Regions from separate parts of the Streptomyces sp. NPDC107522 genome, predicted to be linked through region 1. Evidence: riboswitches for the same ligand, from Rfam matches in the RefSeq annotation. Region 1 holds a riboswitch; the other holds the start of a gene.
The links. Region 1 has a riboswitch for cyclic di-AMP ahead of ACZ7L6_RS29555 (M23 family metallopeptidase). Riboswitches for the same ligand answer to the same signal wherever they lie in the genome.
Positions count from the first base shown of each region.

Region 2: it holds a riboswitch for cyclic di-AMP, as region 1 does, so the genes downstream of both, ACZ7L6_RS05485 (C40 family peptidase) here and ACZ7L6_RS29555 (M23 family metallopeptidase) in region 1, are expected to answer to the same signal.

Region 1 covers NZ_JBVKAU010000011.1:7,958-25,809, forward strand. The annotation lists gene ACZ7L6_RS29520 (sigma-70 family RNA polymerase sigma factor) at 1-1,311, shown strand, start outside; gene ACZ7L6_RS29525 (AfsR/SARP family transcriptional regulator) at 1,339-4,836, opposite strand; gene ACZ7L6_RS29530 (asparagine synthase-related protein) at 5,158-7,257, opposite strand; gene ACZ7L6_RS29535 (MFS transporter) at 7,994-9,418, shown strand; gene lhgO (L-2-hydroxyglutarate oxidase) at 9,634-10,842, shown strand; tRNA gene ACZ7L6_RS29545 (tRNA-Met) at 11,183-11,256, shown strand; gene ACZ7L6_RS29550 (PP2C family protein-serine/threonine phosphatase) at 11,402-12,490, shown strand; cyclic di-AMP (ydaO/yuaA leader) riboswitch at 12,724-12,881, shown strand; gene ACZ7L6_RS29555 (M23 family metallopeptidase) at 12,893-13,918, shown strand; gene ACZ7L6_RS29560 (aldo/keto reductase) at 14,109-15,053, shown strand; gene ACZ7L6_RS29565 (PrsW family intramembrane metalloprotease) at 15,177-16,505, opposite strand; gene trmB (tRNA (guanosine(46)-N7)-methyltransferase TrmB) at 16,673-17,569, opposite strand; gene ACZ7L6_RS29575 (dihydrofolate reductase family protein) at 17,630-17,852, opposite strand, start outside.
Region 2 covers NZ_JBVKAU010000002.1:57,213-70,185, reverse strand. The annotation lists gene ACZ7L6_RS05495 (ATP-dependent Clp protease proteolytic subunit) at 7-642, shown strand; gene ACZ7L6_RS05490 (hypothetical protein) at 650-958, shown strand; cyclic di-AMP (ydaO/yuaA leader) riboswitch at 1,378-1,510, shown strand; gene ACZ7L6_RS05485 (C40 family peptidase) at 1,514-1,987, shown strand; gene ACZ7L6_RS05480 (LysE family translocator) at 2,041-2,661, opposite strand; gene ACZ7L6_RS05475 (LysR family transcriptional regulator) at 2,753-3,667, shown strand; gene ACZ7L6_RS05470 (ATP-binding protein) at 3,747-4,202, opposite strand; gene ACZ7L6_RS05465 (helix-turn-helix domain-containing protein) at 4,416-5,285, shown strand; gene ACZ7L6_RS05460 (DUF397 domain-containing protein) at 5,298-5,525, shown strand; gene ACZ7L6_RS05455 (8-amino-7-oxononanoate synthase) at 5,579-6,706, opposite strand; gene bioB (biotin synthase BioB) at 6,854-8,074, shown strand; gene ACZ7L6_RS05445 (adenosylmethionine--8-amino-7-oxononanoate transaminase) at 8,085-9,365, shown strand; gene bioD (dethiobiotin synthase) at 9,367-10,083, shown strand; gene ACZ7L6_RS05435 (hypothetical protein) at 10,140-10,655, shown strand; gene ACZ7L6_RS05430 (helix-turn-helix transcriptional regulator) at 10,652-12,973, opposite strand, start outside.

The sequences.
Region 1 (17,852 bases):
TCGCCCAGCGAGGTGGCCACGCTTTTCGGGCTCGACGCCAACGGCACGCGCGTGCTCGCCAGCCGCGCCCGGGAGGGCCTCAAGCAGGCCTACCTCCAGGCCCATGTCAGCGCCAGCCTCGCCGGCGACGAGGCATGCGCCCGCTACGCCGACCGGCTCGGCGCCTACGCCCGCGGCAGCCTGCGCACCCGCGCCGAGCGAGGTCTGCGCAAGCACCTGGAGGAGTGCGCCAAGTGCCGGCTGGCCGCAGGCCAGATCAAGGAAGTCGCCGGCGGTATCCCCGCCGTCGTGCCGGTCGCGGTCATCGGCTGGTTCGGTGCGGCCGGGTACGCCAAGGCGGCCGGGCTCATCGCCGGTGGTGCCGGGGCTGGCGCGGCCGGTGCCGCGGGGGCGGCCGCGGCGGCGGGCGGCGGTTCGTCGAGCGGTGCCACCGGTGGGGCCGGCGCTGCGGGCGGCGGTTCGTCCGGCGGGGCGGGCTCCGGGGGCGGTGCGGCGGCCTCCGAGGGGCTGGGCGCGCCGGTGAAGGCCGGTATCGCGGCCGGTGTCGTCGCCGTGGCCGCTGCGGCGGCGCTCGTGCTCGCGCTGGCCGGCAACGACCGTCCGGCCCACAAGGAGGACGCCAAGCAGCCCCCCGCCCCCTCCCCCATCGTCGAGGACACACCGACGCCCCAGCCGCCGAAGGAGGAGCCCACGCCGCGGCCTCCGGCGATCGTCCCGGCCGTGGAGCCGAAGCAGCCCCCGACGCCAACCCCTGAGCCGTCACCCACCCGCACGTCCGGTGCGACGCCCACGCCTTCCCCGACGGCGCCCCCGACCCCGGCCCCCACTCCGCCCCCGACCCCGACGCCCACCCCGACTCCGACGCCCCCGCCCACACCGGCCGTCTACCAGTGGAGCGAGCTGTCGTACGACGTCGCCGGCGACGGTACCGAGCCCGAGATGCGGATCGGCGAGAGCAGCTGGGTCTGGCAGCGGTACGGCGTGTCGATCGCCGACCAGCGGTATGCGCACGGCGTCACCGTGCACGGCCGGTCCTCCGTCACCATCGACCTCAACCGGGAGTGCTCCGCATACGACGCGATGGTCGGCGTCGACGACACGACCCTGGGGCTCGGCGCGTTCTCCTTCTCCGTCTACGGCGACGGGGCCCGGCTGTGGCGGTCCGGAGTGCTCAAGGGCGGGGACCCTGCGGTGCCCGTCCATGTGAACCTCACCGGGCGCCGGACCGTACGGCTGGTGGTCGAACCGCACAGCACCTTCGACACGGTGCTGCTGGCCGACTGGGCGGAGTCCAAGTTCCGCTGCGTGTAAGGCGGTTCTGCCGGCCCGGTCCGCGGCCTACGGCGCCTGCTCGGCGGGGTGGTGAAGGGCGCGCACGGCCTCGGCGAGGTCGCGCAGGACGTCGTCCCGGGTGAGGGCGGCACCCCGCGCGTGTTCGGCGGCGAACCGGTCGGCGCCCAGTGCGGTGCGGGCGGCGGTCTCGGCCCGCTCGGCGTTCGCCCGCTCCGGCTGCGGGCGTGGATGGCCGCGGCGCCACTGCTCCGAGGCGGCGAGCAGGCGGGCCGCCCGCGGATGGTCGCCGAGACGGCTCAGCAGATCGGCCGCGGCCTCCGCGAGAGCCGCCGTGATCATGTCGGCAACCCGGTTCTCCACGGCCAGGTGGAGCGTGTCGGCCAGGAGGGGCAGCCCTCGCTCCGGACCCGACTCGGCCGTCACTACCAGGGCGTCGATCGCGTTCAGCATCACCATGAAATGGGGCGGCGGTGTGCCGCGCGCGATCTCCGCGCGGGCCGCTTCGCACATCTCACGCGCGCATGCCGTGTCCTTGTCGTCCAGCGCGATCTGGGCCCGCATCAGCAGGACGAACGCCCGGGAGTCCGCCACGCCGTACCGGTCCGCCGCGGCGCTCGCCTCGTCCAGCGCGGTCAGCGCGGCCGTACGGTCGCCCGAGCGGTAGGCGATCTCGGCGAGCCGCGCGACGAGGAACGGCGTCTCGGCGTACGCGCCCACCTCCTGGGCCAGGCGCAGCGCCTCCTCGTACTCGCCCTTGGCCTCCTCGAGGCGGCTGCGTGTCATGGCGGTCTCGCCGGCCGCGCTGCACACCTGGGCCCGCATCCAGCGGTCGCCGACCCGGCGGCTGAGCACCCTCAGCTCGGCGAGGTCGTCGTCGATGCCCGCCATGTCGCCGTGTGAGTCGACGACCAGGTGCGTACGGAACATCAGCAGGACGCCGATCTCCCAGTCACCGCCGTGGACACGGCAGTTGGCGACGGCTCTGTCCATGTCGGCCTTCATGTCCCGCGAACTGGTCAGGTAGAAGGCGGTCAGCGGCCAGACCAGCCCCGGGAGCCGCGCCGCTGATGGGCCTCCGCGCTCGTAGAAGGCCCGCACCCGCATCAGGTAGCGCCGCATCCGCTCGTTCAGCAGTGTGTCGATCGGCTCGGTCTCGGACTTGAGGAAGAGGTGCAGCAGCCGGAGGTCCATGCGCGGGACGTGCAGTGGGTGGGGGGAGTGCCGGGAGTGCTCTTCCTGGGCGGCGAGGAAGACGTCGATCGGGTCGGGGGCGGCGGTCAGGGGATCATCTGGGGCTTTGGGGGAATCGGCGGCGGCCTTCGGGGAATCGTCGGGCGCGTTCGGGGAAGCGGCGGCGGCTTTCAGGCAATTGTGAGGGGCCTTCGGGTAGTCGACACCTCCGGTGTCCAAGGCCGCCCCCAGCCGCAGGATCCGGTCGATCCAGGCGGTGCCCTCGTGGCGGTAGTTGCGCAGCCACCAGAACCAGCCCATGGCGAGCGCGATGGACGCGGCATCCGCTTCGTCGCCGGCCGTGAGGGCGCGGTCGAGGGCAGCGCGGATGTTGTCCAGCTCCGTCTCCAGGCGGGAGATCCAGGGGAGTTGACCGGCCGAACGCAGCAGCGGCTCGGCCTCCTCGACGAGCGCGCGCACCCACGCGCGGTGCCGGCGCTCGGCCGCCAGACGCAGCTCGGGGACCTCGGCGGCGCGCTCGACGGCGTATTCGTGGATGGTCTCCAGCATGCGGTACCGCATGCCGTCGGAGCCGTCCCGCTCGCACGGGGCGGCCACGATCAGGGACTTGTCGACGAGCGCGCCGAGGAGGTCCGCGACCGGCCCGGTGCACACGGCCTCCGCCGCCGCTAGGTCCCAGCCGCCCGCGAAGACGGACACCTCGCGCAGCACCGTCCGCTCCCGCTCGTCGAGCAGTTCCCAGGACCAGTCGACGACGGCGCGCAGGGTCTGCTGGCGGGGCAGGACCGTGCGGCTTCCGGAGGTGAGGAGGCGGAAGCGGTCGTCGAGGCGGTCGGCGATCTGGCGGGGTGTGAGCAGCCGTAGCCGGGCCGCCGCCAGCTCGATGGCGAGCGGCAGTCCGTCGAGGCGGCGGCAGATCTCCGCGACGGCCTCCTGGTCGCGTGGGTCACGCAGCACGGCGGCGTCGGGGCGGACGGCCGCCGCGCGCTCCGCGAAGAGGCGGTGCGCCTGGTCGGGGAGCAGGGGCTCGACCGGGCGCACCGACTCGCCGGGGACGCCCAGGGGTTCGCGGCTGGTGGCGAGGACGGTGAGCCCTGGGCAGTGGGTGAGCAGGGTTTCGGCGAGGGTGGCCGCTGCGCCGATGACATGTTCGCAGTTGTCAAGGATCAGGAGTTGGCTGCGCGGGGCGCAGTACTCGATCAGCAGGGCGAGCGGGTCGTCCTGCGGGGCCGTCAGCTCGTTGGTCATGAGCACGGTCTCGCGCAGACCGAGCGCGTTGACCACCGCGCCTGGTACCGCCTCCGGCCGGTCGAGCGGGGCGAGCTCGACGAGCCATGCCTGCGGGAGGCCGGCGGCGGCTTCCTCGGCGAGACGGGTCTTGCCAGAGCCGCCCGGTCCGGTGAGCGTGACCAGTCGGGCCCTGTGCAATTCGGAACGGATGGCGGCGAGTTCGAGTTCCCGGCCCACGAAAGAGGTAAGGCGTGGACGGAGGTTGCCGAGGCGTTCGGGGTGGTGAGTGGAGGGCGGGGTGGGGTGGGCGTGAAGCTGGAGCTGGGGGGACGTGTCACGAGGGGTCACGGGGGCCGGCTCGCGGACTGACCGGCGAGCCGTCTCGGGCAGTGTCTCGGGGGCGGCTGGGTTCAGTAGCTCGGTGTGCAGGGCGCGGAGTTCGGGGCCGGGGTCGGTGCCGAGGCCGTCGGCGAGGGCCTGGCGGGCGGTTTCGTACGCGGCGAGTGCGTCGGCGGCGCGGCCCGTGTCGCGCAGGGCGCGGATCAGGAGGGCGTGCAGCGGTTCGTCGTACGGGTGCGCCGCGGTCAGTTCCTTCAGCTCGGGTACGGCGTGTTGGGCGCGGCCGAGTCGCAGGTCCGCCTCGGCGCGGGCTCGGGTGGCCTCCAGGCGCAGGGCCTCCGGGCGGGTCGCGGCGGCGGTGCGGTCGGGGAGGTCGGCCAGGGCGGGGCCGCGCCACAGGGCGAGGGCGGTGGTGAGGTCGTGGGCGGCGGTGGCGGGGTCGCCGTGGTCGAGGGCGGAGGTGGCCTGGCGTACGAGGCGTTCGAAGACGAAGAGGTCTACGTCGTCCTTGGTCGCCGTGAGTCGGTAGCCGCCGGGGGCTGAGGTGACGGCGGACTTGCCGAGTGTGCGGCGTAGGCGGCCGATCAGGGCCTGTAGGGCGGCCGGGGCGTCCTGGGGTGGGGCGTCGGGCCAGACCTCGTCGATCAGGGTGTCGGGGGTGGTGGGGTGGCCGGGGCGTAGGGCGAGCGCCGTGAGCAGGGCGCGGAGGCGGGGGCCGCCGACGGGTATGACGGTGCCGTGGTCGTCTTCCGCCTGGGTGACGCCCAGGATTCTGTACCGCACTTGGTCATTGTCGCGGGGGTGGCTTTGGGGGGGCACGGGTTTCGTCGGGGCACAGGTTTCGTCGGGGTGCGGTGGTCGGGCGGGTGCGGGCCGGGAGGGTTCTCGCCCCCGCCGCCCCTACCCGTCCCATCCTGAAGGGGCTCCGCCCCTTCGACCCCGCCAGGGGGCGGAGCCCCCTGGACCCCCGCCGGCCCTTAAAGGGCCTTGTCCTCAAACGCCGGACGGGCTGGATGACGCGGGCCGGCGTCCAGGAGCGGAAGTCCTCAAGCGCCGGGCCGGCTCGAGGTAGCTGGGTCGGCGGCGAAAGGTGGTGGTTCGCTCCTACACCCGCCGTGCCGCCGCCCCCGCCCCCAGTGCCCCCCGTTGCGGCCTGATCCCTGCCGGTACCGCTCGTTGGCGGGCGGGGGTTCCTGTCCAGCAGGTGCCGCGGCGGGCCAGGAGGCGGTGTAGCCAGAGTTCCAGGGAGACCAGGTCTGCCAGGCCGTCCAGAGGAAGGGGCTCGCCCTCGGCTGCTGCGCGGAGGGCCTTGCGGACCACTCGGGCTTCCACCAGGCCCGCCTGGGCGAGGAGGGGGGTGCCGAACAGGGCCATGAGGGAGTCGGCTGCCACCCTCAGGCCCGTTCGCGCGGCCACTGCTGCCGATGCGTGGGAAGGGGCGCCCCAGCCGGGTGGGAGGTCGGCGACCCCGGCGCCCTCCAGGACCGTTCGGAGGATGGCCGCGCGGGCGCCCGGTTGGACGCGCAGGGCCTCGGGGAGGGCGCGGCAGGCGCGGACGACCTGGTTGTCGAGGAACGGGGTGTGCAGGCGTTGGGAGCGGATCTCGGCGGCCTGTTCCAGAACGCGGATGTCCGATGCGTGACGGGCCAGTGCAGCACGCGCGCGATAGTCGCCGGGACGCTGGCCTGGGCCGACGCCGTTGCGGCTCGTCGCCGCCTGCAGGCGAACCGATACTTCAGCGAGCGCCTCGCCGGTCAGCCAGCGTGCCGCCGGGCCCGGTCTGGCCCAGGTGAGCGCGGCGAGCGACGCCCCCACGGCACCTCCGGGCTCGTCGAAGCGGCGGTGGAGGAGGCGGTCCGCCAGGGATTCCAGGCCGGTGCGGTAGGGGGTGCGGGCCAGCTTCCGTGCCGCGCCGTACACGCGCGCGGGGACCAGCACCGAGCCGTCCGCCTTCGCCAGGGCCGCGACCGGGCGGACCAGGTGGCGGCGTTTGCGGTCCATCAGGAGGTCCGCCAGGCGGGCCGGGTGGGCGTCGAGGACCTGGCGGGCGCCGTAGCCAGTGAAGTGGTCCGCGCTGCCCGACGCCAGGCGCGCGCGGTGCCTGGCCGCCGTGACCAGGCTCGGGCCCGGCTCGTCCGTCAGCGGGCCGTCCAGGTCGGCGTACGGCAGTGTCTCCTCGCCGCCGGTGACCACCACGTGGTGCAGGCGGGGGTTGGCCGCCAGGGTGCCCGCTCGTTCCAGTTCGGCCTCACGGCCGCCGACCGCCAGGTCGTTGAAGGTCACGGCAAGCAGCCGCTCCCCCGCGCCCGTGCCGTGGCCCAGCACTGTGCCCGGCATTCCCGGCAGGCCGGCGGCCAGCAGCGCCAGGGTGCCTGAAGCCGGCCCTCCGGACAGGTCGGCCCCTATGCCCGGTACCGGCATCCCGCGCGCGGCACGTCGTTCGGCGGGGCCCATGCCGGGGACGGGGCCTGGGTCTATGTCGGCGCCGGGGACGTGGCGCGGTGCCGACAGACGCGCGCGTACCGCCTCCACCAGGGCATCGCGTACGGCGTCCACCGCGCTGTCCGGGTCCGCGGTGGGTGCCGCCACCGCCAGCGAGGCGACCGGCTCGTACCCGGCGATCTCGCGTGCTCCGGCGCGGAGGATCAGCGCATGCCCCGGCGGAATGCGGCGTACGCCGTCGTACGGCGTGGAGTCGTGCAGGGCCGCCGGTACGTCCGGGGCCGCGAGCAGCGCGGCGAGGTGCCCGAAGTCGAGGTTGGCCTCGATGAGGTCGGCGAGGGGGAGCGCGGCCGTCGCATAGGCCGTACCGCCCGCCCAGGGGGTGTAGAACACGGGCCGCGCGCCCGCCAGATCGCCGCACACCGTGATCCTGCGGCCGACCTGGACAACGGCCGTGTAGCTGCCGGACCACGCCGTCAGATGCCGAAGTGCGCCTCCGCGCGCGGCGAACAGACCAACCCGCAGTTGCTCGTCGCTCGCTCCGCATGTGCCGAGCACCGCGATCCGGGTCTGGGCGTCGGCCTTCACCACGCGCACCTCGTCCGGGCGCCAGTCGCCGACCGCCCACAGCGGATCCGGGTCACCCCACAGGAGTTGGGACCCCACCGGGTGCACGGTCTCACCGTCGCTTCCGGTGGCCCCCGCGGAACCGATCCCGGCGGCCACCGCGGCGGTGCTGCTCCATCCCACCAACCACCGCATCGACGCCTCCACAGGCTGTGGACAACCAGTGCACCGTACGAACCGGTTCACCATGCTGCCATGAAGGACGCGCGCCGGAGGGGCGGCGGAGCCGCTCGAGATCCGGGAATGCGCCCGTGCCTGCGCCCCCGTGCCGGGCCGGGCGCCGGCCGAACACCCGGACGGGGCAAGGAGATCCACGCGCGCGGGGCGAGCGGAGACCAGGAGGTCTGCGACGCGAATGCGCCCCCGATACGCTCCCCAAAAACGCCCTTCGCGCCCTCAAGTTCCGTGGTGGGAGCGGTAATCCCGCACGAGAGGCGGGGTCGATTTTCGGCCAAATCGGCGCCGCAGGGACAGGCTCACGCACGCTCCGTACAAGCCCTGCGGACTACTCGCCGTGCTCGCCGCGCGCGCAGTCCGGGGAACGGAGTGCGCCCCCCGGACCGTTCCGCCGCCCGCGGGGATGGAGGCGGCGGAATCCCCCAGCCCACTGGATCCAGTACAGCGGGCCGACCCACGCACGAGTCATGGAACCGCTCCCCCGATGGCTGGAGAAGAGCGCACGGACGGGCGCACAGCCACACAACGGGAGCACGCCACAACTGTCCGTACAGAGGCCGCACTTCAGTACGAACCACAATCCCGCCATCCGGAACAATGCCCCTTAACGCTTGGGATGCGGCGAACTACGCTGGGTTTACGAATGCCGCGTGGTTATGCCAGCGCGGCAGCCGTCTGTGTCGAGGGGTGGCGCATGTCCAGGGAGCAACGCGGGCCGAACGAAAAACTCGGCGCCGTTCTCGCCCTCGCGGGAATCAGCAACGCAGGACTCGCACGACGCGTCAACGACCTTGGCGCTCAGCGGGGACTGACTCTTCGCTACGACAAGACGTCGGTGGCGCGCTGGGTGTCGAAAGGCATGGTGCCGCAGGGCGCCGCGCCGCACCTCATCGCCGCCGCCATCGGCCAGAAGCTCGGCCGCCCGGTGCCGCTCCACGAGATCGGCCTGGCGGACGCGGACCCCGCACCCGAAGTGGGCCTCGCCTTCCCCCGGGACGTCGGACAGGCGGTGAAGTCGGCGACGGAGCTCTACCGTCTCGACCTCGCCGGGCGCCGCGCCGGCTCCGGCGGCATATGGCAGTCGCTGGCCGGTTCGTTCGCAGTAAGCGCATACGCAACGCCTGCCTCACGGTGGCTGATAACCCCGGCCGACAGTTCGGTGGCGCGCGAGGCGAGCACCTCCGAGGGCTCCGGCGCACCGCTCAAAGTCGGCCACAGCGATGTGCAGAAGCTGCGGGAGGCCGCCGAGGACGCCAGGCGCTGGGACTCCAAGTACGGAGGCGGCGACTGGCGTTCGTCCATGGTGCCCGAGTGCTTACGGGTGGAGGCGGCACCGCTGCTGCTGGGCTCGTACTCCGACGAGGTGGGCCGTGCCCTGTTCGGGGCGAGTGCCGAACTCACGCGGCTCGCCGGGTGGATGGCCTTCGACACCGGTCAGCAGGAGGCCGCCCAGCGGTACTACATCCAGGCGCTGCGGCTCGCGCGCGCGGCGGCCGACGTACCCCTCGGTGGGTACGTCCTGGCGTCGATGTCGCTCCAGGCGACCTACCGGGGCTTCGGCGACGAGGGCGTCGACCTCGCGCAGGCCGCCCTCGAACGCAACCGTGGCCTCGCCACGGCCCGCACCATGAGCTTCTTCCGGCTCGTCGAGGCACGCGCGCACGCACGCGCGGGTGACGCGCAGGCGGCGGGAGCCGCGCTGAAGGCGGCGGAGGGCTGGCTCGAACGGTCCCGGGAGGGTGACAACGATCCGTCTTGGCTCGGGTTCTACTCCTACGACAGGTTCGCCGCGGACGCCGCCGAGTGCTATCGGGACCTGAAGGCTCCACGGCAGGTGCGGCGGTTCACGGAGCAGGCGCTGTCGAAGCCGACGGAGGAGTTCGTACGGTCGCACGGGCTGCGGCTCGTCGTTTCGGCGGTCGCCGAGCTCGAGTCGGGCAATCTCGATGCGGCGTGCGAGCAGGGCGTGCGGGCGGTGGAGGTCGCGGGGCGGATATCTTCTGCGCGCACTACCGAGTACGTGAAGGATCTTCTTCATCGGCTTGAGCCGTATGGGGACGAGCCGCGGGTTGTGGAGTTGCGGGAGCGGGCTCGGCCGCTTCTCATGGCTCCGGCGTGAGCGCTCCGCTTCGGGGGGCGGGTGCCTTCTCGTCTGCCTGGTTTTTGTCGCTTGCAGGTGCAGGTTGTCCGTGGTTGATCGCGCCCACGCGGGTGGGGCCGCATATCAGCAGAGTCCCGCGCCCCTTTTCCGGCGCTGCAGTCCCCTGGGTTTGAAGGCGTTGTCAGTGGCGCAGTGCACTATCGAAGCCGGAGGTGGTGCAGGTGGCGGGGCAGGTGCGGTCTGTCGGCTACGACTGTGATGTGCTCGTGATCGGTGGGGGGATCGTCGGGCTGTCCACCGCGTACGCGATCACGCGTGCCGCGCCGGGGACGCGGGTGACCGTGCTGGAGAAGGAGCCGGGGCCCGCCCGGCATCAGACGGGGCGCAACAGCGGGGTCATCCACAGCGGGATCTACTACCGGCCTGGGTCGCTGAAGGCGCGGTACGCGGTGCGGGGCGCCGCCGAGATGGTCAAGTTCTGCGCGGAGTACGGCGTCGCGCACGCCGTCACCGGCAAGCTGATCGTCGCGACGGAGCGGGAGGAGCTGCCGCGGCTGCACGCGCTGGTGCAGCGCGGGCGGGAGAACGGGATTCCGGTGCGGGAGCTGGGCGCCGCGCAGATCTCGGAGTACGAGCCCGAGGTGCGGGGGCTCGCGGCGATACACGTCGGGACGACGGGCGTGTGCGACTTCGTCGGGGTCGCCCGGCAGCTGGCCGAGGCGTCGGGGGCGGAGATCCGGTACGGCGCCGAGGTCGAGCGGGTCGACCGGCGGGCGGAGCTGGGGGTCGCCGTACGGACCACGCGCGGGGACGTCGTGCGGGGGCGGGTGCTGGTGAACTGTGCCGGGCTGTACTGCGACGAGGTGGCCCGGATGACAGGGGACGAGCCGGGGGTGCGGATCGTGCCGTTCCGGGGCGAGTACTACTCGCTGGCGCGGCCCGAGCTGGTGCGGGGGCTGGTGTATCCGGTGCCGGATCCGGCGTTCCCGTTCCTCGGGGTGCATCTCACGCGCGGGATCGACGGGGATGTGCACATCGGGCCCAACGCGGTGCCGGCGCTGGCCCGGGAGGGGTACGGGTGGGGGGTCGTACGGCCGCGGGAGGTCGGGGTGACCGTGGCTTGGCCCGGGGTGTGGCGGATGGCTCGGCAGCACTGGCGGTACGGGGCGGGGGAGCTGCGGCGATCGGTGTCCAAGGGGGCGTTCACGGAGGCGGTGCGGAGGTTGTTGCCTGCGGTGACGTCCGATGATCTGGTGCCTGCGGCGGCGGGGGTGCGGGCGCAGGCGGTGTTGCGGGACGGGTCGCTGGTGGATGACTTTCTGATCAGGGAGGGGGCTCGGGCGGTGCATGTGTTGAATGCGCCGAGTCCTGCGGCTACGGCCTCGCTGCCGATCGGGCGGGAGGTTGCGCGGCGGGTGGTGGCGGTGCTGGAGGGTGTTTGAGCGGGTGGGTGCGGTGCCGGTGCCGGCTGCCTGGGGTTTTCTCGCCCCCGCCGCCCCTACCCGTCCCATCCTGAAGAGGCTCCGCCCCTTCCACCCCGCCAGGGGCCTGCCGCCCCCTGGACCCCCGCTTCGGCCCCGAAAGGGCCTCGTCCTCAAACGCCGGACGGGCTGAATGACGCGGACCGGCGTCGAGAAGCGGAAGCCCCTACGGGTGGGCGGGGGCCAGGGATGGCGGCGCCTTCTCCTCGAGCGCCAGACAGGCCGGAAGTGCTGGTCAGACGCAGGCCGTGGAAAGCCGTGTGCTTCGAGTCCTGCGGATGGCGTACTATGGACTCACCGACGCGGGGTGGAGCAGCTCGGTAGCTCGCTGGGCTCATAACCCAGAGGTCGCAGGTTCAAATCCTGTCCCCGCTACTGAAGGCTCAGGGCCGGAACTGATCAGTTCAGTTCCGGCCCTGAGTGTTTTTCTCCCGCGCCCCCTCCCGACTCCCGTCGGCCCCACTCGCCCGGTCGGCCCTCCCCACTCGCCCTCCGCCCCCGCTTCGGAAACGCTGGTGGCGTGGAGGAACGGCGGATCTCGTACGCACGCCGGTTCGTCCGGCTGCTGCCGGCCCTGTCGATCGGGGCCGGGGGCGTGTACGACTACGCCACCCCGACGGATTTCACCGGCGCCCCCTTCTTCACCGCCGCGCCCCTGGTCGCCGCCCCGCTCTACACGCAGCGCGGCACGGTCGTCACAGGCCTGGTCGCCTTCGCCGTACTGCTCGGGCTCCGCATTCATCTCGGCGGCCTCCCCCGGGCGGAGGTGATCACCGAGCTGGTCACCGTGGTGGTCGTCTGCGTGCTCGCCGTCCTCATCAACCTTCTCGTCCGCCGCAGCAACGAGCGCCTCGCCTCCGCACGCGAGATCGCCGAGGCGGCCCAGCGCGCCGTCCTGCCGGAGCCCGCCGAGCGGATCGGAGGGTTCCAGATCGCGGCCAGGTACGAGGCGGCGCAGAAGGGCGCCTCCATCGGCGGTGACCTGTACGCCGTGCAGGACAGCCCGCACGGTGTACGGGTCGTCGTGGGGGACGTACGCGGCAAGGGCATGGGTGCCGTGGGGGCCGTCGCCGTCGTCATCGGGGCCTTCCGGGAGGCCGCCGAGCAGGAGGCCACTCTGGAGGCAGTGGCACAGCGGCTGGAGCGGGCGCTGGCGCGCGAGCGTATGCGGCGCGAGGGAGTCGAGTCCTACGAGGGGTTCACCACCGCCGTACTCGCCGAGCTGCCGCACGGCAACGGGATCGTGCGGCTCGTCAACCGCGGGCACCCACCGCCCCTGCTGCTGTACGCCGACGGCAGCGTGCGCTCGCTGCTCGCCACCGAGCCCGCGCTGCCGCTGGGCATGGCGGAGCTCGGCGCCTGGCCCGACCGGGCCGAGGAGGCCGACTTCGTGAGCGGATCCACGCTGCTGCTGTACACCGACGGCCTGTCCGAGGCGCGGGACGAGAACGGACGGTTCTACGACCCCGAGGTGGGTCTCGCGGGGCAGCGGGCCGACGCACAGCGCGAGCCGGCCGCGCTCCTCGGTGCGCTCGCCGCGGAGGTGCGCCGGCACTCCGGGGACGGGATGGCGGACGACATGGCCCTCATCGCCGTACGACGACCGTGATCGTTCTCACCAAGGGTGATCGGGCGACCGCCCTCCGCATAACAACTGACATACCGTCAATACCTGTGTGGCTCCCGAGCCTCGGCCAACTCGCCCGATTTAGGCCGCTCATGACCCCTAAGTCCCGCTGAAAATAGTTAATGATCAAGCGGAACAGCTTGGAATCCGCACCTCGCGTCTATTAACGTTCGATAACGCAGCGCGGTCGTCCCAGCCGTCACAAGAGATGGCTCCGTGCGCACGCGCCGAATCCCGCAAGGGAGCCGGGGAACCACCACCCTGGGGTGAATCGCGCGGATTCCGCCGTGAAGTCACGGACGGTATACGCGCGTAGGAGACCTTCCTGCTCCGAACCCGTCAGCTAACCCGGTAGGCGAGAAGGAAGGAAAGGAGTACGCCCACGTGGCGTCCAACAGGCCTGCTACGCAAGCCCCGTTCGTGCCGAGTCAGCGCAGCACCGACACCTTCGGCTACGACAGCTACCGCACCGACGAGGGCCCGTTCGAGGAGTGGAACCCCACCGCGGAGTCCATTCGTCCGGTCCGTGGCAGGCATCGCGTCGCCAAGCAGCGCGGCGGGGGACTCGCGCGCAGCTCCACGGTTCTCGGCGTCGGCGTCATAGCCGCCGTCGGCGCGGGCGGCATGGCCAGCGCGCAGAGCGGCAAGCCGCCGGTCGCCATCACCATGCCCGACCTGCCGCTGATCTCCGACGACGACTCCTCCGCCGCCGAGGACTCCGCGACCGCGCTGAGCACCATGGGCGAGACCACCGAGGAGACCACCCAGGGCACCAGCGACGCCGGTGAGGCGCTGCGGGCCCGGATCATCGCCCAGGTCGAGCAGCAGCAGGACCAGATCCAGAACAAGGCCGCCGCCGAAGCGGTCGCCGCCGCCGAGAAGGAGGCCGCCGCCGCGGCCGCCAAGGCGGAGAAGGAGGCCGAGGCCAAGGCCGCCGCCGCCAAGGCCAAGGCCGAGGAGGAGGCCCGCAAGAAGGCCGAGGCCGAGCGCCTCGCCGAGCTGGCCAAGCAGTACACGCTGCCGACCTCCTCGTACACCATCACCTCGACCTTCGGTCAGGCCGGCGCCTACTGGTCGTCCGGCTACCACACGGGCCTCGACTTCGCCGCCCCGTCCGGCACGCTGATCAAGGCGGTCCACTCCGGCACGATCACGTTCGCCGGCTGGGACGGCTCGTACGGCTACAAGACCGTGCTGACCCTCGACGACGGCACCGAGCTCTGGTTCGCGCACCAGTCCTCGATCAGCGTCAGCGTGGGCCAGAAGGTCAACACGGGCGACGTCATCGGCCGCGTGGGCGCCACCGGCAACGTGACCGGTGCCCACCTCCACCTCGAGGTGCACCCCGACGGCAGCACGAGCGGCATCGACCCGATGGCGTGGCTGCAGAGCAAGGGCCTCACGCCCTGAGGTTCACCCGCTTCCGAGACCGCGTTTCGGATGCCCCGGCCTTTGATCCCGGTTCCGATCCCCCGGCGGTCCTGACGGCTACCCCCCACGTCAGGGCTGCCGGTTTCCGGAGCGCCGGGGTCCGCTTGTTTACGGGAAATTTGCGGGCGTCCCGGAAGACCGGGCTCCGCCAAGCGCGTTGATGTCGAGCATGACTTCTCTTCGCAAGCTCGGCTCCTCCGACCTCGAGGTCTCCCCGCTCTCCCTCGGCGGCAACGTCTTCGGCTGGACCGCCGACGAGGACCGGTCCTTCGCCGTCCTCGACGCCTACACGGCGGCCGGCGGCAACTTCATCGACACGGCCGACTCGTACTCGGCCTGGGTCGAGGGCAACGCGGGCGGCGAGTCCGAGACCATCATCGGCAAGTGGCTGCGGGCGCGCGGCAACCGGGACGACGTCGTCATCGCCACGAAGGTCAGCCAGCACCCCGACTTCCAGGGCCTGTCCGCCGCCAACATCAAGGCCGCCGCGGACGCCTCGCTCCGCCGCCTCGGCACCGACCGCATCGACCTCTACTACACCCACTTCGACAAGCCCGAAGTCCCGGTCGAGGAGATCATCGGCGCGCTGGACGAGCTGGTGAAGGCGGGCAAGGTACGGCACATCGCCGCCTCCAACATCTCCGCCGAGCGGCTGCGGGCGTCCCTGGACTTCTCCGACCGCGAGGGCCTCGCCCGGTACGTCGCCCTGCAGCCCCACTACAACCTGGTCTCCCGCGACACCTACGAGGGCGAGCTCCAGGACCTCGCCGAGCGGGAAGGCCTCGCGGCGGTCCCGTACTACGCCCTGGCGTCCGGCTTCCTCACGGGCAAGTACCGCGCCGGTACGACGGTGGGGAGCCCGCGCGCCCAGGGCGCCGGCAGGTACCTGGAGACGGAGCGGGGCCGCAACGTGCTCGCCGTCCTCGACGAGATCGCCCAGGCCCACGAGGCGCCGGTGGCCACGGTGGCCCTGGCCTGGCTGGCGTCCCGGCCGACGGTCGCGGCCCCGATCGCCTCGGCCCGGACGGTCGAGCAGCTGCCGGCACTGCTGGGCGTGGCGGAGCTGAGGCTGACGGACGGGCAGCTGGAGAAGCTGACGGCCGCGTCGGCCTGAGTCCTTCAGCCCGCCTGGGGTGCTGCCCCCTGGCGGGGTCGGAGGGGCGCAGCCCCTGAAGGCCGGGACGGGTAGGGGCGGCGGGGGCGAGACCGACACCGGCCCGCCCGCCGCCTACTACGGTCACGTCCGATACGGGTTGTACGCGGGGTACGGCACCCCTCCGTACCCCTGCCCGTACATCTGTCCGTACATCTGTCCGTACGGCTGCCAGTGACCCGGCGCCGGATATCCATACGTCGGCCAGACCTGCGCGGCATTCAGCGCGGGGCGTGCGAAAGCGCGGCGCCCCCACAGCTCGTGCAGCAACTCCCGTTCCCGTACGACGAAGTCGGCGCCGGCCCGTCCGCGGCGCCCCCGGTGCCGTAGGAACGCCAGCGACGTGGCGTACGCCTCGTACTGCGCCACCGCCCGGGCCGCCTCCCGCCCGCCGTGGCGCCGCGCGTACTGCCGGGCCACCCGCCGGGCCCGCATCGAGCCGAGCGCGAACGGCTCGCCCGGGGTCAGCCACCCGGCGGCGACGTATGCGGGCAGTTCCTCGCGCACGGTCCTCAGCTCGCGCTGCCGGGTCCAGATCACGAGCCAGGTCAGCAGGCCGAACGTGGGGACCATGAAGGCCGCGTAGACGGCGAAGAACCCGTACTCGCCGAGGGCCGACGAGCCGTTCCAGGTGGCGTGCATGCCCATGGCGAGCAGCAGCCCGGAGATCGGGAGGAGCACGCGGCGCAGGTGCTGTCGTGGGCCGGACAGCGCCGCGATGCCGAAGCCGATGCCGGTGAGGACGGTGAAGAGGGGGTGCGCGAAGGGCGACATGATGACGCGGACGAAGAAGGTCGCCGCGGTGACGGAGGCGATGCCGCTGTCGCCGGAGAGCTGGTCGGTGCCGAAGGCGGTGCCGAGGTAGAGGATGTTCTCGGTGAAGGCGAAGCCGGTGGCGGTGACACCGGCTATCACCACGCCGTCGACGATTCCGGTGAAGTCCTGTCTGCGGAAGAGGAAGACGAGCAGGACGGCGGCCGCCTTGGCCGTCTCCTCCACGATGGGCGCTATGACGGTCGCGCCGAGGGTGTCCGCGTGCGACGGATCGGCCGTCGCGGTCGCTATCCATCTGGTCGCGAAGCTGTTGGCGACGATCGCTATCAGCGCCGCCGCGCAGGCGCCCCAGGCGAAGGAGAACAGCAGGTTGCGCCAGGGGCCCGGTTCGACGCGGTCCAGCCACCGGAAGGAGGCGACCAGCAGCGGCACCGGCAGCACGGCGAGCCCGAGTCCGACCAGGAACCCTTCGGTGCCGGTCTGCTCACGCACCAGGGCGAGGATGACCAGCCCGGAGAGCGCGAGCAGGGTGCTGAGCGCGCCGTAACGCACCCAGCGCTTCTGCCACCAGTGCGCGTGCCGCAGTGCGCCGCCGGCGGGACCGGTGGGGTGCGTCGGGTACGGGGGACAGGTGGCCACGGCATTGACCCTAACGAGACGGGGGCGCCGCCCGCAGCAGCGCGAGGGGTTCCGGCGCCGGTGGGGGTGCTGTCGATGCTGCTTTAGATGCCCTGCAGATGCTGTTGTCGGTGCTCTTGTACGCGCTCTTGTAAGTGCTGTTCTTCCCGCTGTTCTTCCCGCTGTTCCTACCGCTGTACGCGGCGGAAGAGCAGGTCGTTCACCACATGACCCTTGTCCAGTCCCTGCCCCTCGAAACGGGTCAGCGGACGGGACTGCGGACGCGGCGCGAACCCGCCGTCGGCCTGGGTGTTCTCGAAGTCGGGGTGTGCGGTCAGCACTTCGAGCATCTGTTCGGCGTACGGCTCCCAGTCGGTGGCGCAGTGCACGAGGGCTCCGGGCTTCAGCCGGGTCGCGGCGAGGCTGAGGAACTCGGGCTGGATGAGGCGCCGCTTGTGGTGCCGCTTCTTGGGCCAGGGGTCGGGGAAGTAGACGCGCAGCCCGTCGAGCGAGTCGGGGGCGAGCATCTCGCGCAGCAGGATGATGGCGTCGCCGTTGCCGACGCGCAGGTTGGTGAGCCCGTTCCGGTCGGCGAGGCCCAGCAGATTGCCCTGACCGGGGGTGTGCACGTCGACGGCGAGGATGTTGGTGCCGGGATCGGCGGCGGCCATCTGGGCCGTGGCCTCCCCCATCCCGAAGCCGATCTCCAGAACGACCGGATTGCTGTTCCCGAACAGCTCACCGAGGTCGACGACGCGCTGCCCGTCGATGTCCAGCCCCCACTTGGGCCACAGCCGCTGCAACGCGTCCGCCTGCCCCGCGGTCACCCTGCTCCGCCGCGGCTGGAAACTCCGGATCCGCCGCTCGAAGTGCGACCCGGCGGGATCGGCCTTGGGCCCGTCCGGGAACCGGGGCTCGCCCTTGGCCCGGGTGTGCCGAATAGAGACACCCGGGAGGTGAGGGGCATGCTCGCCGGAGAGGCCGGGCTGCTCGGAGGCGCCGGGCTGCTCGGAGGCGCCGGGCTGCTCGGGGATGCCGGGGGTGCCGGGGGCGTCGGCTTCTGGGGCGTTGAGGGAGTCAGACACAGTGGGATCGATTTTACGGGGACGGCGCGGCACCAGGTTTCAGCCCGTCCGGCAGCCGGATCAGGTCAGCAGGTGACCGTTGGGAGCCTTCGCCCGCTCCTCGTACTCCGGCAGGACCAGGACGTCCACCCCCTCCCCCGCCAGCACACCGCTCCCGTCGGCCCCCGCCACGAATGTGTCCGGCTCCCGCCAAGCCGTCACCACCCGCCGTACCCCCGCCTCCAGGATCAGCCGCGCACAAGGCACAGGCCGGGACGCCCGGCGCGTGCACGGCTCCAGGCTG
Region 2 (12,973 bases), on a different contig from region 1:
TGAGCCATGACCCGACCGTCCGCCCGCTATGTCCTGCCCGAGTTCACCGAGCGCACGAGTTTCGGCAACAAGACGCAGGATCCGTACTCGAAGCTGCTGGAGGAGCGGATCGTCTTCCTCGGCACCCAGGTCGACGAGACCTCGGCCAACGATGTGATGGCGCAGTTCATGTACCTGGAGCACAAGGAACCCGACCGGGACATCTCGCTGTACATCAACTCGCCCGGCGGCTCGTTCAGCGCCATGACGGCGATCTACGACACGATGCAGTACGTCACCTGCGACGTGGAGACGATCTGCCTGGGCCAGGCCGGTTCGGCCGCCGCGGTGCTGCTGGCCGGGGGCGCTCCGGGGAAGCGGTTCGCGCTGCCGGGGGCGCGCATGGTGATCCACCAGCCGGGGCTGCCCGAGCCGATCGAGGGACAGGCGAGCGATCTCGCCATCCAGGCCGACGAACTGACGCGCATTCGGGCCCGCCTCGAGGAGCTGCTCGTCCGGCACACCGGGCGCAGCCGCGAGCAGGTCGGCGCCGACATCGAGCGGGACAAGATCCTGGACGCGCAGGCCGCCGTGGAGTACGGCCTGGTGGACCGGATCATCCCCAGCCGCAAGACCACCCTCGCCCCGCCCACTGGGCGGTGATCGGCCGGTGCTCCCACCCGAGTTGCCACCCCTGCCCGCACTGACCCGTGCGGAGGGCGAGCTGATCGACCGTTACCTCGACGTGGTCGACCTACTGGGCCGGATCAACCCGGCGCAGCACGGCGACACCTACCGCGGACTGCGCGCCGCCCAGGCGCTGGTCGCCAGGGCGGCCGAGCTCCGGGACGCGCTGGCGCTGATGCACCAGCGCGGTGAGACGGAGCTGCACGCGCCCACGCTGGCGCGTGCGTTGCGCGTGCTGGACGGAGAGCGCCGCACGGCTCGCGTCACGGTGCCGCCGCGCTCCGACAGTTGACGGCGTGTTCAGAGCGACACCGGACGCCTCGGCCCATTGACGAGGCGTCCGGAGCGGGGCTGAAACGGACCAAATGACGTACCCCCTTTCGGCGTAGTCACTTCTCCTTTTGTATGCCTGTCAGGGTTGCGCAACAGTCATGACGTCAAGGCGGAATCGAGCGTTCCGTCCCTGGTCCGGGGCTCCTCGGGCATCTGGACACCCCTACGAAAACGTGGCTACCCACCCGAACGGGTGAGTGGTGAGTAACAACACAAATCCCCGATTCCGTTGGGTATTTCGCTCACTCGTGCGTCAAGATCCCTGTCTGATGACAAGCCCCCGCCACAGCGGCGGGGCGGTCCGGGCGGACGCCGAGTCCTGCCGCCGCCCGGATGACCGGTCTTCAGGAGTGGATCGGCAGGAGTGGAGGACCCGAGCAAGACGGGTCGCCGGAGCGGACGTTCGTTCGATCCGAGCAACCCTTGGGGTGAAGCCGCGGCAACGCGGCCGGGCAACTTCGCCAGCCCGAATCCGACAGGTCATCCTTCACAGGCGGCTGACGAAGGGTTGCGCATGACTGCGCTCAATCGTGTCCCGTCGCTGATGGCCCGGGCCGGTACGGCCTCCGCTCTCACCCTCGCCGCAGTGGGCGGCACCGTCGTCGCCCCCGGCCTCACCGCCGAGGCCGAAGCCGCGACGCCGGCGTCCAAGGCACTTCAAGTGGCGGCCTCCAAGAAGGGCTCCCCGTACAAGTGGGGCGCCACCGGGCCGTACAGGTTCGACTGCTCAGGGCTCACGCTGTACTCGTACAAGAAGGCGGGCAAGAAGCTGCCCCGTACGGCGGCTCAGCAGTACAACAAGACGCGTCACATCTCCGCCAGTAACCGCAAGGCCGGGGACCTGGTGTTCTTCCACTCGGGGTCGAACGTCTACCACGTCGGCATCTACGCCGGGAAGGGAAAGATCTGGCACTCCCCGAAGAGCGGGGACGTCGTGAAGCTGCAGAAGATCTGGACCAGGAGCGTCTGGTACGGCCGGGTCAAGTGACCTTCCCGGAGGCGGTGACGGCAGTCTGATGTGCCGTCACCGCCCCCGGGGCCTCACAGGGCCGACAGCGGCCCCGCGAGGAGCGCCAGGCCGAAGGCCGTCAGCGCGGCCCCCGTGCCGAGCGTGACCGCCCGGGCGGCGCGTGGCCTGCGCAGCCACCTGCCGAGCCGGTCCACCAGCAGTGCGACGACCTGGAACCACACCAGCGCGATCGCGAGCACGATCAGGGCCAGCAGCAGCGTGCGGGGCAGCGCCGGAGCGCCCGCGGGCACGAACTGCGGCAGCACGCTGAGGAAGGTGAGGGACGCCTTCGGGTTGAGGGCGTTGGTGACGAAGCCCTGCCGCAGCGGCCGCGCGGTGGAATCCTCGCCCGCGCCCGTGTCGGCCACCTCGGTGTGCCGCTGCCGCAGCGTCTGAACGCCCAGGTACAGCACATAGACACCGCCCACCACCTGGAGCGCCCGGAACAGCGCCGGTACGGCGGCCAGCACCGCGGCGACTCCCACCACCGCCAGCGTCACATGAACCAGCAGCCCGGCCCCGATCCCGAGCGCGCAGGCGATGCCCGCCCGGCGGGAGACGAGGGCGTTGCGTACGACGACGGTGAAGTCCGCCCCGGGCATGGCGACCAGGCCGGCGGAGACCCCGGTGAAGGCGATGAGCTGAGCATCCATGCGGCCAGAGTGCCGTCCGGAAGCCTTCAACAGGTATTTCGAATATTCTGGAGACTCCTAAAGCATTGGTTTAGGCTCCTGGGAGACTCGCATGTACGACCCGACCCGGCTCGCCGCGCTGGTGGCGGTCGCGGAGGCGGGTTCGATCACCCGAGCGGCCGAGCGGCTCGGCTACACCACGCCGGCGCTCTCCCAGCAGCTGGCCAAGCTGGAACGCGAGGCGGGCACCGCCCTTCTGGTACGGCACCACCGCGGGGCGCGGCTGACGGGTGCGGGGGAGCTGCTGGTGACCCGGGCGCGGCGGGTGCTGGACGAGCTCGAGCGGGCCCGGCACGAACTGGCCCGGCTGACCGGGCTGTCGGGCGGCACGCTCCGCCTTGGCACCTTCCAGACGGCCGGCATCCATCTGCTGCCGCCGGCCCTCAGCGCCTTCCGCCGGGCCCATCCGGACGTGGAGCTGACCGTCGCCGACTACGAACCCTCGGCCGGCGTCACCGCCGTGGCAGCCGGCGAGGTCGACCTGGCCCTGACGCACGCCTATCAGCCGGGTGACCCGATCCCGCTCCCGTCCTCCGTAGGCATCGAGCCGATCCTCGTCGAGGAGCTGGTCCTGGTGTCCGCCCCGGGCCACGCCCTCACCAGCGGAACCGCACGCCTGCCGCTGGCCGAGCTCGCCGGCCAGCCCCTGATCAGCATGGCGCCGGACGCTCCGGCCCGACGGGGCGTCGAGGCGCTCCTGGCCCGGGCCGGTGCCACACCGTCGGTGCTGGTCCCGACACCCGGATACCTCCTGGTGTGCGCGCTGGCCAGCGCGGGCCTCGGAGTGGCGCTCGTACCGGAGATGGTGGCGCGCACATCGGTCACTCCGGTGGGGGTGCGCGCACTGGAGGGCGGGGAGCTACGCCGTACGGTCTCGGTCGCCTACCGCACGGCCGAGACGTCCCCCGCAGCGGACGCCTTCCGCGCGCTACTGCGCGGCACTTTCAGCCGAGCTCAGCTGTCCTGACCCCAAGGGGCGCGGGGAACTGCGCGACCAGCCGCAACGGAGCCGCAGACGACAGACAACCCATCGCGGCACTCGCCCATCACGGCCCCTCCGCGCGGAGCGCTGTCGCCTCCGCCGGTACGATCCACGGCAGCTCGATGGAGACGGTCTTGCCGCCCTCCCGCGTCGGCCGCACCCTCAGCTTGCCGCCGCACTCCGCGGTCAGCCAGCGGATGATGACCATGCCACGCCCGTTGTCCTGCTGGACCGCGGCCGGCAGCCGCTTGGGGAACCGCGGATGGCTGTCGGTGACGCCGATGCGCAGGTGTTCGTCACGGTCGAGCTCGAGGTCGACCGTGAAGGTGGGTGACTGACCGAGGGTGTGCTGTACGGCGTTGGTGGTGAGTTCGGAGACGATCAACCGGATGGTGTCGGCCGTCTCCGTCTCCGGTGGCAGTCCCCACTCGGCGAGGGTGGTGACCACATACGCCCGGGCCGCGGAGACCGAGGCGGGATCGCTCGGCAGAGTGACGGATGCTTCCAAGTGATCTGCCATGGCGATGTCGTCCCTTTCCCAACGGGACCGCAGTCCGACACGGAGCGGATGGTTCGAGTACGGTCCCGGACTGGTGCTTCGTCGCCAGACTGCCATTACCAGGGCCGTCAGGGTGCCGATCCACCAAGATATGCATATATCTGTCGCTCGAAGCGGTGAACTCTGCGACGGCAGACCGTATTTGGGCGGCTCGGTTGGAGTAAGGAGTTGCCCATGCAGCACGGACCCGCGGTACGCCGCCGGAAACTGGGCGCGGAACTGCGTGCGTTGCGCACCGGAGCCGGGCTCACCAGTGGTGAGGCGGCCCGGTTGGTGGGCTGGCACCAGTCCAAGGTGAGCCGGATCGAGACCGGCGCCAGCGGGGTGAAACCGGCCGATGTGCGGTTACTGCTCGACGCCTACGGTGTACGGGACTCCCAACTGCGCGAGTTGCTCCTGGTGTTGGCAGAGTCGGACGACGGTGGTGGTCGGCACCACTGGTGGCACGCGTACCGGGGCGTGCTGCCGCCGACCTACCGGGACTTCATCAGCCTGGAGTCCCAGGCGAGCGCGATGCGCACGCTGGAGACCTCCGTGGTGCCCGGGCTGCTGCAGACACCGGAGTACGCCCGGGCGGTGACACGGGCCGCGGTGAGCGGACTCGACGACGCCGCCGACGAACGGCTCGACGCGCTGGTCGCGGTCCGTCTGGCCAGGCAGGACGTGCTGCACGCCGATCCGCCGTTGCGGCTGAGCGCGGTGCTCGACGAGGCGGTGCTGCGCCGGGAGATCGGCGGGCCCGAAGTGATGACGCGGCAGCTGGGGCGGCTGTTGGAGGCGGCGCGGTTGCCGCATGTCCGCTTGCAGGTACTGCCGTTCGCGGCCGGGGAGCATATCGGCATCACCGGGCCTTTCGTTATCTTCTCATTTTCGAGCACTTCTGATCTGGATGTGGTTGTTCTCGACCACTTGACGAGTAGCCTCTATCTCGAACGGAAAGAAGACCTCCAGGCCTACACGGAGGCCTTCAACGCCCTTCGGATCCACGCCCTTTCGCCCGAGGAATCGATGGATTACATCGCCGCGCTGGGTGGCGGCGCGTAAGAAGGAGGCACCATGACCGCACTGCCTCGGAACGTGAACTCAAGTACCGATCTGCTCGGTGTCCGATGGCTGCGCAGCAGCTACAGCACCGGCGCCAACAACTGCGTCGAGACGGCACGGGCGCACTCCGGTCCCTGGATCGGGCTGCTCGCCGTGCGCGACTCCAAGGATCCGGCCGGGCCCGCGCTGCTCTTCTCCCCCGAGAGCTGGGCGGGCTTCACCGCCGCGTTCCAGTCCTGATCAGTTCCTGACCGATTTTCGTCAAGGGCGGTTCCCGGCCGTGTCACGCCGACTCATGGTCGTGTTTCGCCGATCACCTGTACAGCGCGCTCGATCTGCGCCTCGGAGAGGTCCGCGCGGGCAGTCAGCCTCAGCCGGGAGATGCCGTCGGGAACGGAGGGAGGACGGAAGCAGCCCACGGCCAGGCCTGCCGTACGGCAGTCGGCCGCCCATTGGACAGCCTCCTGCCGGGAGGGCGCGCGCACCGAGACGACCGCGGCGTCCGGACGGACCGCCGTCAGGCCCGCGGCCGTCAGGCGGGTGTACAACTCGCCCGCCACCGCGCGCGCCCGTCCCGCCCGCTCCGGCTCGCGACGCAACAGCCGGAGGGCGGCCAGGGCCGCCCCCACCGCGGCGGGCGCGAGGCCCGTGTCGAAGATGAACGTCCGTGCCGTGTTCACCAGATGGTCGATCACCCGGGCCGGGCCGAGCACGGCCCCGCCCTGGCTGCCGAGCGACTTGGACAGGGTGACGGTGACGACGACGTCGTCGGCGCCCGCGAGGCCCGCCCCGTAAGGGGCACCACGCCCGCCGGTGCCGAGCACGCCGAGCCCGTGGGCGTCGTCGAGGACCAGTCCGGCGCCGTACTCCCGGCAGGCGTCGGCGAGCCCGGCGAGCGGGGCCTGGTCGCCGTCGACGGAGAACACCGTGTCGGAGACGACGACGGCGGGCCCGTCATGCGTCTGCAGCGCCTTGCGCACCGCGTCCGGGTCGGCGTGCTCCACCACCTCGGTGGTGGCGCGGGCCAGCCGGCAGCCGTCGATGAGCGAGGCGTGGTTGCCGGCGTCGGCGACGATCAGGGAGCCGCGCGGGGTCAGCGCGGTGACAGCGGCCAGGTTCGCCGCATACCCGGAGGAGAAGACCAGCGCGGCCTCGAAGCCGCAGAAGTCGGCCAGCTCGCGCTCCAGCTCGGCATGCAGCTCGGTGGTGCCGGTGACCAGGCGGGAGCCGGTCGCGCCGCCGCCCCAGGTGCGGGCGGCCGCGGCGGCGCCCTCGACGACCTCGGGGTGCTGGGCCAGGCCCAGGTAGTCGTTTCCGGCGAGGTCGAGGAGCGGTGAATCGGCGGGGCGGGGGCGCAGGGTCCGCACGAGTCCGATGCGGCGGCGCCGCTCGGCCTGCTCGTCGATCCAGCCGAACGCCATGGGTCCTCCGATGCTTTTGTAGGCAGTGAACAGACACTAGTCGCAAGACCCGCAGCCCAGGATGTGGCAATACCCACACGTCGAAACGCCTCTGTTGTACGAACTCTCCTTGGCCCGAGGTGGGTCCGTAGGACAGGATCTGCTCCCATGGACCTGCTGAACACGCTGGTGGACAAGGGGCTTCGGCGCGAGCTGCCGACCCGCGAGGAGGCGCTGGCCGTCCTCGCCACTTCCGACGACGACCTGCTCGATGTGGTGGCCGCGGCCGGAAAGGTGCGCCGTCACTGGTTCGGCCGACGGGTGAAACTCAACTACCTCGTCAACCTCAAGTCGGGCCTGTGCCCGGAGGACTGTTCCTACTGTTCCCAGCGGCTCGGCTCCACCGCCGGCATCCTGAAGTACACCTGGCTCAAGCCGGACGAGGCCTCCCAGGCCGCGGCCGCCGGATTGGCGGGTGGCGCCAAGCGGGTGTGTCTGGTGGCGTCCGGGCGCGGCCCGACGGACCGTGACGTGGACCGGGTCTCCGAGACCATCAAGACGATCAAGGACCAGAACGAGGGCGTCGAGGTCTGCGCCTGCCTCGGCCTTCTCTCCGACGGCCAGGCGGAGCGGCTGCGCGAGGCGGGCGCGGACGCGTACAACCACAACCTCAACACCTCGGAGTCCACGTACGGGGACATCACGACCACGCACACGTACGCCGACCGGGTCGACACCGTGCAGAAGGCGCACTCGGCCGGCCTGTCCGCCTGCTCCGGCCTCATCGCGGGCATGGGCGAGAGCGACGAGGACCTGGTCGACGTCGTCTACTCGCTGCGCGAGCTGGACCCGGACTCGGTGCCGGTCAACTTCCTGATCCCGTTCGAGGGCACCCCGCTCGCCAAGGAGTGGAACCTCACCCCGCAGCGCTGCCTGCGGATCCTGGCGATGGTCCGGTTCGTGTGCCCGGACGTCGAGGTGCGCATCGCGGGCGGCCGCGAGGTGCATCTGCGCACGATGCAGCCCCTCGCCCTGCACCTGGCCAACTCGATCTTCCTCGGCGACTACCTCACCAGCGAGGGCCAGGCCGGCAAGGCCGACCTGGAGATGATCGCGGACGCCGGGTTCGAGGTGGAGGGCGCCGACCAGGTGACGCTGCCGGAGCACCGGGCTGCGGCGGCCGGGGGCGGGTGCGGCTCGCACGAGAGCGCGGGCTGCGGGTCCCATGAGAGCGCCGGGTGCGGGTCGCACGAGAGCGCGGGCTGCGGGTCGCACGAGGGTGGCGGTGTGTGCGGTACGGCCGCTGCCGCGCCGGTCGGCGAGCCGCGCACCGACCTGGTCGCCGTACGCCGCCGGGGCGCCGGAACGGACCTCGCACCCAATGCCTGACCTGCACCAAATGCCCGACCTGAGCGTGCCCGAGCTGCTGGAGCTCGACCGGCGGCACGTCTGGCATCCGTACGGCCCCATGCCCGGCCGTATCGAGCCGCTCGTCGTGGAGTCGGCGAACGGGGTGCGGCTGAAACTGGCCGACGGCTCCGGCGAGCTGGTCGACGGCATGTCGTCCTGGTGGTCGGCCATCCACGGCTACAACAACCCGGTGCTCAACGAGGCCGCGCGCGAGCAGCTGTCGCGGATGAGCCATGTGATGTTCGGCGGGCTCACCCACGAGCCCGCCGTACGCCTGGCGAAGCTCCTTGTCGACATGTCGCCCGACGGCCTGGAGCATGTCTTCCTCGCCGACTCCGGGTCGGTGTCGGTCGAGGTCGCGGTCAAGATGTGCCTGCAGTACTGGCGTTCGCTGGGCCGCCCCGGCAAGCAGCGGCTGCTGACCTGGCGCGGCGGCTACCACGGCGACACCTGGCAGCCGATGTCGGTGTGCGACCCCGAGGGCGGGATGCACGAGCTGTGGACCGGGGTGCTCCAGCGCCAGGTGTTCGCGGACCCGCCGCCGGCGGAGTACGAGGAGTCGTACGCCGACCATCTGCGCTCGCTGATCGCACGGCACGCCGATGAACTGGCCGCCGTGATCGTCGAGCCGGTCGTGCAGGGCGCGGGCGGGATGCGGTTCCACTCCCCCGCGTATCTGCGGGTGCTGCGGGAGGCGTGCGACGCGCACGACGTGCTGCTGGTGTTCGACGAGATCGCGACCGGGTTCGGGCGCACGGGCGCGCTGTTCGCGGCGGATCACGCAGCGGTGACACCGGACGTCATGTGCGTGGGCAAGGCGCTGACCGGCGGCTACATGACGATGGCCGCGACGCTGTGCACGTCCCGCGTGGCCGACGGCATCTCGCGGGGCGAGGTGCCGGTGCTGGCTCACGGCCCGACCTTCATGGGCAATCCGCTGGCCGCCGCGGTCGCCTGCGCCTCGATCGAGCTGCTGCTCGGCCAGGACTGGTTGGCCGAGGTCAAGCGGATCGAGGCGGGGCTGCGGGAAGGCCTGGGCCACGCGAAGGACATTCCGGGCGTGAAGGATGTCCGAGTCCTCGGCGCCATCGGGGTCGTCCAGCTGGACCACGCAGTGGACATGAAGGCGGCGACCGCTGCCGCCGTGCGCGAGGGCGTGTGGGTGCGGCCGTTCCGCGACCTGATCTACACGATGCCGCCCTACGTCACGGGCGACGCGGACGTGGCACGGATCGCCCGCGCGGTGTGCGCGGCGGCACGGGAGGGCTGACATGCCGGTACTGGTGATCACGGGCACGGGCACGGAGGTCGGCAAGACGGTCACGACCGCCGCAGTCGCCGCGGCGGCTGTGGCGACGGGCCGGTCGGTGGCGGTGCTCAAGGCCGCGCAGACCGGTGTACGGCCGGACGAGCGCGGGGACGCCGACGAGGTCGCGCGACTCGCCGGCACCATAACGACCGGCGAACTCGCCCGCTACCCCGACCCGTTGGCCCCGGCGACCGCCGCACGGCGGGCCGGCCGTGCGCCGGTCCACCCGCATGAGATCGCCGACGCCGCCGCCAAGTTGGCTGCCGAGCACGACCTGGTGCTGGTCGAGGGGGCGGGCGGGCTGCTCGTCCGCTTCGACGAGGCGGGCGGCACGCTGGCGGACGCGGCCGAGCTGATGGCGGCGCCGGTTCTGGTGGTGGCGTCGGCGGGTCTGGGCACGCTGAACACGACGGAACTGACGGCACGCGAACTGCGGGGTCGGCGGCTGGACTTGCTGGGTGTGGTCATCGGCAGCTGGCCCGAGGCACCGGATCTGGCGTCGCGTTGCAATGTCGCGGATCTGCCGGAGGTGGCGGGGGCGCCGCTGCTGGGTGCGGTGCCGGCGGGTGCGGGGTTGCTGTCGTCGGCCGACTTCCGCTCGGCGGCCCCGGGTTGGCTGGCGCCGCGGCTGTTCGGGACGTGGGACGCGGAGGGGTTCCGGGGGCGGGTGGCGCCGTGAGGCGTGGCTGCGGGTGACGCTCCCCGGGTGTCAGACCCTCGTGCCATGCTCTGATCATGGTCAATGCAGATGCGGTCGCCGAGTGGGACGTCCTGATCGGCGAGTGGGACGAGATCCGGCACGGCTACTACCTGGGCGATGCGCCGACGAAAGTGCTGGAGTGCGCGAGGAACCTCCGGGCGAGCGTGGCGGCAGACGGTCCGGACACGGCGCTGTGGACCCTCGGGCTGGTGCTCATAGGCCCGTACGTGATCTACGCCTACCCGGACGCAGAGGCCGAGGCCCATGTGCTGAAGGCGATGGGCGCCGTCGAGCAGGCTCTCGGGCAGAGGCCCTGTACCCATGACGAGCATCCCTGTGACGACCTCCAGGACGATGACGGGCTGGACAACTTTCGGTACGTCCTGGAGATGCTGGCCCACCCGGAGCGGGAGACCGCCGGTGAAGCGGCCGTGGCCGAGGACGAGCTCTGGCCCGACGAGGAGTCGGACAACTGGTTCGAACGCCGGATGACGCGCGAGATCTGGGCCTGCCCGCAGAACCTCGCCGGGTTCGCCCGTGCCTTCTCCTAGGCCTGAACGGCCTCACTCGCGTCGCTCTGGGCGACGAGCCGCACCAGTTCGACGCGGGAGCGGATGCCCAGGCGGGTGAAGACGCCCCGCAGGTGGTGGTCGATCGTGCGCGGGCTGAGGGCCAGGCGGGCGGCGATCTCGCGGTTGGTGGCGCCCTCGGCGGCCATGCGGGCGACCAGGAGCTGCTGGGCCGTGAGGCGGGAGACGGGGGTGTCGGCGCCGCTCCGCGCCGGGGTGGCCGGGGTGCCCAGAGCCCGGAGTTCGGTGCGGGCCTGGGCCGCGCAGTGCGGGGCGCCGAAGGAGTCGAACGCCTCCAGGGCGCTGTGCAGGCGGTCGCGTGCCTCGGTGCGGCGGCGCAGTCGGCGCAGGGCGCTGCCGAACAGCAGCTCCGTGCGCGCGCGTTCGAAGTCGCGGGTGCCGTGGGAGTGCAGGTCGAGGGCGGTGCGGTAGTGGTCGATCGCTTCCTCGCCGGGCGCGAGCAGGGCGCGGCAGCGGGCGCTGAGGGCCAGGTCGTCGGGGCTGCGCACGGTGCTCGCCCAGTGGTGGTAGTCGGCGTGCGCGACGCGGGCTACCCGGGTGTCGCCGGTGCGGACGGCGGCCTCGACGTAGTGCGGGGTGGCCAGGTGGCGGATGGCCCGGTGGCCGTGTCCGGGGCCGAATGCGGCGAGGGCACGCAGCCGGGTGGCCGCGGCGGCGTATCGGCCACTGCTCAGGTCGAGGAAGGCGAGCGCCCACTGGGCGAGGGCGGCGGGCAGGCCCAGGCCGTGAGCGAGGGCGTACGACCGTGCGGTCGCGGCGCGTTCACGGCAGACGTCGATGTCTGCGGTGAGTGCCGCGAACATGGCGAGGGCGGCCTGGAGATGGCAGGCGCCGTTGTCCTGACCGGTGGCGTGGGCCTGCCACAGCGCGTCGGTCGCGGCGGCCTCACCGGCTCTCGGACGTCCCGTCCAGAAGTCGGCGTACGCCCGGAACTCCATCGCCTGCGCCACGGTCACCGGCGTGCCCCGCGCCCGGGCGGAGGCGGCCGCGCGGACGGTCGCCGTGGCCGCGCGGGTGTGGTCACCGAGGAGCAGGGCGGCGATCCCGGCATGGATGAGGACGGTGGGATCACCACCCGGCCCACACCGCCCGGCCGCCGCCTTCAGCTGGTCACGGGCGTCCGCGTACCGTCCGTCGAACGCGGCCACGAGACCCGTCAGGGTGCCGGGCGGCACGACACCGAGCCGACCGGCGACCCGGGCGGCCTCACGCAGGCGGCGTACGTCTCCCGTGTAGATGGCGGCTTCGGTGGCACGGGCGAGGAGGTGGACGGCGGGGGTGGGGGTGGCTACGGCGGCTGACGCCGCAAGGGCGCGGGCCGGGGCAGGGGTGGCTACGGCGGCTGAATCCGCGGGGGCGGAAGTGGCGACGGTGCCGGACGCGGCGGGAGCGCGGGCCGCGTCGGCGGCCGGCGGTACGGGAACTGCTTCGGCGGGAGGCACTCCGGCGCGCAGCGCATCGCCACCGCCGAGCGCAGGTGCGGTACTGGACCCGATGCGGCCCGCGGGCTGGGAGGCCCTGCTGTCGGCGGCTTCCCTCGGCGACGAGCCGCCCACGTCCCAGGCAGCGGCTCTCGCCCCTCGGCCGCCGCCCCCCTCGGCGACCGTCGGCCGACAACCCCCGCCCACGACAGCGTCCACCGACCGCAACTCGGTGACGGCCGAGCCTCCGACCTCTGCGCCACCGGTGTCCGGAGCCGTCGGCGCGCAGGACGCCGCTCCGCCGTCCTCCCCCGGGTCCGCCCCCGCCTGTACCACCGCCGTCAGCAACGCGTCGAACGCCTCCGACGCGTTCCCCGACCGCAGGGCGATTACCCCGGTCAGCGCGTCGTCCGCGACGGCGGCCGCCAGCCTGCGCGCCCGGTCCCCGTCTCCGGAGCGCCAGGCGTACCCGGCGGCCCGGACCACCAGGCGCGCTCGCTCGGACGGGTCGGGGCACAGTGCGGCGGCCCGCTCCGCCAGCGCCCGTGCCAAGGCGAGCCGGCCCGCGTCCCCCGCCCGGCTCGCGGCGGCGCCGAGTTCCGCCGCCAGTCGCCCGCTGGGGCCGAGCGCCGCCGCACCCCGGTGCCATGAGCGCCACGGTGTCTCGCCCTTGTCGCGCAGCACGCGGGCCAGCAGTCGGTGGACGTCGCGGCGGTCGGCCGGGGATCCCGTCTCGTAGGCCGCGATCCGCGTCCACGCGTCGTGGAACACCACCCCGCCCGCTCCCGCGTGCGCGATCCCGGCCGTCTCGGCGGCGTCCAAGCACCGTGTGTCGAGGCGGGCGGCCATGAGGGCGCG